2 regions of the Staphylococcus coagulans genome follow, and region 2 is predicted to be linked to the other one. Evidence: riboswitches for the same ligand, from Rfam matches in the RefSeq annotation. Region 2 holds a riboswitch; the other holds the start of a gene.

Region 1 (3,435 bases), 260 kb from region 2:
TTTCCCACGATAGACATTTCTTAAATAATGTTTGTACACACATCGCTGATCTCGACTTTGGTAAGATTAAAATATATGTAGGGAATTATGATTTTTGGTATCAATCTAGCCAATTGGCTCAGAAGATGGCACAAGAACAAAATAAGAAAAAAGAAGAAAAAATCAAAGAATTACAAGACTTTATTGCGCGCTTCTCTGCGAATGCGTCGAAATCGAAACAAGCAACAAGTCGTAAGAAGCAATTAGAGAAAATAGAATTAGATGATATTCAACCTTCATCTCGTCGTTATCCGTTTGTTAAATTCACGCCAGAACGTGAAATCGGAAATGACCTACTATTTGTTGAAAATGTTTCTAAAACGATTGAAGGCGAAAAAGTATTAGATGGCATCTCTTTCACAATGAACCCTAGTGATAAAGCTGTGTTAATTGGTGAAAGTGAAATCGCAAAAACGACATTGTTAAAAATACTTGCTGGTGAAATGGAACCAGATGAGGGTACAGTTAAATGGGGTGTGACAACTTCTCAAAGTTACTTCCCTAAAGATAACTCTGCATATTTTGAAGGTGTGGAAATGAACTTAGTCGATTGGTTACGTCAATATGCCCCAGAGGATGAACAAACGGAGACTTTTTTACGCGGATTTTTAGGTCGTATGCTATTTAGCGGTGAAGAAGTGAAGAAAAAAGCGAACGTTTTATCTGGTGGAGAAAAAGTACGCTGTATGCTTAGCAAAATGATGCTATCAAGTGCGAACGTCTTATTATTAGATGAGCCAACTAACCATCTAGATTTAGAAAGTATTACTTCAGTAAACGAAGGATTGAAAACATTTAAAGGCTCATTGATCTTTACTTCACATGACTTTGAGTTTATCAATACTATTGCCAATCGTGTGATTGATTTAGATTATGAAGGTGGCCTTTCTAAGGAAATAAGTTATGAGTTATACTTGCAAGAAAAAGGTGTACTTAAATCAAAAGCCTAATTCCCTTTCAATGTGTTTATAATGAAAAGCTTTCACATAAAGGTTTACACATTAAACGTTTATATGTATAATGAAGTTCATAATAATTGAATATCACTGATGAGGCGCATCAATCATAAGTAGATATATTTTAAGCGTGCCTGCAAGCACATATATCGAAAGGGTGAGATGCCGAAACAAACAGTATTGCAGTTACTTGTTTGTTGGATTCTTTGGTTAAGAGCTGAGAGTCTGTCATTATTATTACAATAATGGAGTGCATCACTTGTATATAGATTGAGCAAGTTCGCACGCCGAACTTGCTTTTTTTGTTTATATGTGTCCCCATTTTTGTATAGTCTCGACTTAATTATTTGATTTAAGTTGTCAATTCAGTGGATGCGTTGTAAAGTAAAGATTAAAAACATCAATTATTATCTGAATTGTGTGAAGATAATGCTAAATCAGGCTTTAATGAAAAATGATTTTGAATTTAAAATTGGAGTGAGATAAGATGACAAAATTAGCAGTTGTAGGCGCAACAGGATTAGTAGGTACAAAAATTTTAGAAACAATTGACCGAAAAAATATTCCTTTTGATGAACTCGTACTTTTTTCGTCACGACGTTCTGCAGGTCAAAAAGTAGATTTTCAAGGACAAACATATACTGTTCAGGAATTAACGGAGCAAGCCACTGAAGATCACTTTGATTATGTGCTTATGAGCGCAGGGGGCGGAACAAGTGCTCAATTTGCCCCACTTTTTGAATCTAACGGTGCTACAGTCATCGATAATTCAAGTCAATGGCGTATGACAGAAGATGTTGATTTGATTGTTCCTGAAGTGAATGCCCCAACGTTCAAGAGAGGTATTATTGCTAATCCGAACTGTTCTACAATCCAATCGGTAGTTCCTTTGAAACCGTTGCAAGAACAGTTTGGTTTAAAACGAGTTGCTTATACAACATATCAAGCTGTTTCAGGTTCAGGTATGAAAGGTAAACAAGATTTAGAAAATGGGGCCAAAGGTTTATCGCCTGAAGCTTACCCACATCCAATTTATAATAATGTACTACCACATATTGATGTGTTTCTTGAGGATGGGTACACAAAAGAAGAGCAAAAAATGATTGATGAAACAAGAAAAATTTTAACTGAGCCAGAATTAAATGTAACAGCGACTTGTGTTCGTGTGCCAGTTCAAGATAGTCACAGTGTTCACATCAACGTCACTTTAGACCAACCTACAACGGTGAAAGAAATTCAAGATGTACTTGAAAAAGATCCGCGTGTTGTTTTGGTCGATGATCCAGAAAATAATGTGTACCCTTTAGCCATTCATTCCACAGGACGTGATGAAGTGTTTGTTGGTCGAATTCGAAAAGATGATTCTTTAGATAATACATTTCACTTATGGGTAACTTCAGATAATTTATTAAAAGGTGCGGCACTGAATGCGGTTCAAATATTAGAACAAGTACTAAAATTGAAAGGAGAATTATAATGGGACATATTTTTGAAGGAACAGGTGTTGCTTTAATTACCCCTTTTACAAACGATGAAGTTGATTATAATGCGATTCGTAATCATGTCAATTTTCTTATCGATAATGGTATTCAATCGATTGTCGTTAATGGGACAACAGCCGAAAATCCAACATTAACTGAGGAAGAAAAAGACCAAATACTTCAAACAGTTATTGAGGTTAATGATAAACGTGTACCTATTATCGTTGGAACGGGTACAAATAATACGAAAAAATCAATAGCAGCTTCTTTACGTGCAAAAGAGCTTGGTGCTGATGCAATTATGTTAATCACGCCGTATTATTTAAAAACGAGTCAACGTGGTTTGATTGCTCATTTTGAAGCCATTGCAAATGCAACAGCTTTGCCAGTTGTCCTTTATAATGTTCCTTCACGTACGAACGCTACAATTGAACCTGAAACGATTGAACGTCTAAGTCAGAATCCATATATTGTTGCATTAAAAGATGCTACAAATGACTTTGATTACTTAGCAGAGATTCAAGCTCGGGTTGATACAGATTCATTTGCATTGTATAGTGGCAATGATGACAATATTCTATCGTATTATCAACAAGGCGGTCACGGTGTGATTTCGGTTGTAGCAAATGTGATTCCGAAGCAGTTCCAACAAGTTTACACAGAGGTGCCACAGCGTGAATCTCTATTCCAACCGATTCGTGCCCTTTTGGACGCGATGAGCATTGACATCAACCCTATTCCGATCAAGTACCTTTGTGCTTTAGAAGGATTTGGGCAATATGAAGTGAGATTACCTCTAGTTACATTAAATGAACAAGAGCAACAATCATTGAAAGAAGCATACGAACAATTTAAAGCAGGTGTTCAATAATGAAAATTTTACTTATTGGTTATGGGGCAATGAACCAACGTGTCGCAAGATTAGCTGAAGAAAATGGACATGAAATTGTGGGTGTCGT
Region 2 (3,435 bases):
GGCTAACATAAGGAACATTTGGCGACCTTCCATTTTAGGCTTTTGCTCTATTGTAGCAAGGTCTTTACACGCTTCAGCATATTTTTCCAAAACGCGTTGGCCAATTTCTTTATGTGTAATTGCACGCCCTCTGAAACGAATTGAAACTTTAACTTTATCACCTTTAGTTAAAAATTTACGTCCGTTTTTAAGCTTCGTATTGAAATCATGATCTTCAATAGTCGGGCTAAGACGTATTTCTTTAACATTGATAACTTTTTGTTTCTTTTTCATTTCTTTTTCTTTTTTTTGTTGCTCAAATTTGTATTTACCGTAATCCATAATACGAGCAACAGGTGGCTTAGCGTTTGGAGCGACAATTACGACATCTAAACCAAGTCGGTCTGCCATCTCCAATGCTTCATTTTTAGATTTTACACCAATTTGGTCACCATTTTGACCGATGACACGTAATTCTTTTGCGCGAATCTTTTCATTAACTTGCGTTTGATCCTTAGCTATGGTTGACACCTCCAAAAAATTTACGAATGGTCCAAGCACGAAAAAAAGCGAGGGTGCGTTACCCCCGCTCTTCACGTTAACATGAACATACTTCACATGTTTAATCGTTAACCTGCCAACAGCTTTTTGCGTCGCCACAGGTGAGAAGCGGGAAGCTTCTACTTGGTCCGTTTCGTATTCAACAAATACAATCATACCAACGTATTAAACTTTAGTCAATGCTTTTTTGGAAGTTTTTTTCAATTGTTTCAACATTTTTATCTAAGTTAACTTCTTTTACTGGAATCAGTTTCGTTTTATATTTCAGTTTATGATAAAAGAAAAAGATTAAAAATACTGGAATACCCATATACGTAATTAAGAAACGATTGAGATCAAAGCCGCCACCTTGGATTAAATCAACGTCCTGTCCAATAATGACAATGGTGCAAAGCACACCAGCAAGAATTGGGCCAAATGGGTATAACTTCGCTTTATATTTTAATTGATCAATATCATAGTTTTGTGCGTGAAAAGCTTTTCTAAACCGATAATGACTGATTGCAATACCGACCCATGCAATAAAACCTGTTAAACCACTGGCAGCAACGATATATTCATAAGCGTTACCGCTAAGATGTTGAACTGTAAAGATTAAAATAACGATAGCAGCAGTAGAAAGCATAGAAATTATTGGCGTCCCATTCTTGTTCGTTTTACTAAACACTTTTGAAGCTAAACCATCTTTCCCCATTGAATAGAGCATACGCGTACTTGCATACATACCGGAATTTCCTGCAGATAATACTGATGTTAAAATGACAGCATTCATAAATGAAGCAGCGAAGGCTAAACCAGCATTTTTGAACACAAGCGTAAACGGTGAAGTTGCAATATCATCTCCACCACCCATAAGTGCTGGAGAGTTATAAGGGATTAACATACCGATAATGAAAATGGCAAAAATGTAAAATAATAATATTCTCCAAAAAACTTGTTTAACCGCTTTTGGTACTGCACGTTCTGGATTTTCAGATTCACCTGCTGTAATCCCAATTAATTCTGTCCCTTGGAAAGAGAAACCTGCAATTAAAAATACACCAAAAATAGCGAGCAAGCTTCCGCCTACACCATTACCTAATAATGGCGCATCACCTTGAGTAAATGTGTCAAACCCAACGGCTTTACCGCCCATAATACCAAAGATAGTCAGTACACCTACGATAATGAAAACAATGACAGTTGCGACTTTAATAAATGCAAACCAATACTCACTTTCGCCATAAACTCGCACAGACAAAGCATTAAGTCCAAATATAATGACCATAAAAATGCAGCTCCATGTCCACGCAGGTAAAAATTGTAAAGGCGCCCAGTACTGAATGACTTGTGCAGCAATAGTGACATCAGCAGCAACAGTGATAACCCAGTTGAACCAATAGTTCCATCCTAAAGCAAAGCCTAAAGAAGGATCAACAAATCGTGTTGCATAGGTACTAAATGATCCTGAAACTGGTAAATACGTCGCCATTTCTCCAAGTGAAGTCATCAAGAAAAACACCATAATCCCAATAATGGAATAACCGAGCAAAGCCCCTAAAGGACCTGCATCATGAATGGCGCCACCAGATGTCATAAACAAACCCGTCCCAATCGCTCCACCTATAGCAATCATAGAAATATGTCGATCTTTCAAATGACGCTGAACTGTATTTTGATTTTCAATTTTTTCGTTACTCATTTTCCTAATCCTTTCCCAATTGCTTAGAGGTTTAGACAAATCTTATGTCGCTAGATGAATTACGCAAATTAAAACGACCTTAATAGAAACGAAAACAGAGATTGCATCAAAAACTGGACGCAACCTCTGTTAATTTTATATTAATAGGTAGCGCATCACTGTTGTGACAGTCTAGTTCCTTTCGAATACTAGCCCAACAAGAAGTGTTGATGACCACTTCTCATTTCGGCGACTTTCCCTTTCATCTTATGGTGTCAGTATCATCAATACAAACCAAGGATTACTCTTTAAAATCGCGCCTCTAACTCAATCAAATAATATTTATATTTAGATTATACTATACATCAGTCTTCATGTAGTAGCAATAATTATCTCTGTTTTTTTAATCGAATTTCGTCAATCAATTCCCACACAAATGTATCTTTTTCAACTGTTTTTTGATCTTTAGATCCATATTGACGAACATTAACTTCATTGTTTTCGATTTCCTTATCTCCAACTACTAATTGATAAGGAATTTTTTTCATTTGCGCCTCTCTTATTTTATAGCCCATTTTCTCATTACGATCGTCGATATGCACACGCACACCTTGAGATTTTAACTCATCATGAACTTGACGGGCGTAATCATAATGTAAATCGTTATTAACAGGAATAATCTCAACTTGTTGTGGTGCTAACCAAGTCGGGAATGCTCCTTTTGTTTCTTCAGTTAAAAAGGCAACAAAACGTTCCATTGTTGAAACGACACCACGATGAATAACTACAGGTTGATGCTGTTCTCCATCTTGCCCAATGTAAGTTAATTCAAATCGTTTTGGCAATAAGAAGTCAAGTTGTGCTGTTGATAATGTTTCCTCTTTACCCATTGCTGTTTTAACTTGAACATCAAGTTTTGGACCATAAAATGCCGCTTCACCTAACGCTTCTTCATATGGCAATCCTAGTTCATCGACAGCTTCTTTCAACATTTTTTCCGCTCTGTTCCACATATCGTCATCATCGAAATATTTTTCTTTGTCTTCTGGATCACGATAACTCAAACGGAATTTATAATCCTCAAAGCCAAAATCTTCATAAACATCTAAAATCATTTTTACAACACGTTTGAATTCATCTTTAATTTGATCAGGTCTTACAAAGATATGTGCGTCGTTTAAAGTCATGCCTCGAACACGTTGGAGTCCTGACACGGCACCACTTGCTTCATAACG

What was found. Region 2 has a riboswitch for lysine ahead of KM149_RS05585 (amino acid permease). Riboswitches for the same ligand answer to the same signal wherever they lie in the genome.
Region 1: it holds a riboswitch for lysine, as region 2 does, so the genes downstream of both, KM149_RS06885 (aspartate-semialdehyde dehydrogenase) here and KM149_RS05585 (amino acid permease) in region 2, are expected to answer to the same signal.

The regions. Positions count from the first base shown of each region.
Region 1 is NZ_CP092966.1:1,443,211-1,446,645, reverse strand. It holds gene KM149_RS06890 (ABC-F family ATP-binding cassette domain-containing protein) at 1-989, shown strand, start outside; lysine riboswitch at 1,081-1,259, shown strand; gene KM149_RS06885 (aspartate-semialdehyde dehydrogenase) at 1,483-2,472, shown strand; gene dapA (4-hydroxy-tetrahydrodipicolinate synthase) at 2,472-3,347, shown strand; gene dapB (4-hydroxy-tetrahydrodipicolinate reductase) at 3,347-3,435, shown strand, end outside.
Region 2 is NZ_CP092966.1:1,188,008-1,191,442, reverse strand. It holds gene infC (translation initiation factor IF-3) at 1-510, opposite strand, end outside; ribosomal protein L20 leader region at 535-671, opposite strand; gene KM149_RS05585 (amino acid permease) at 713-2,221, opposite strand; lysine riboswitch at 2,362-2,533, opposite strand; gene thrS (threonine--tRNA ligase) at 2,590-3,435, opposite strand, start outside.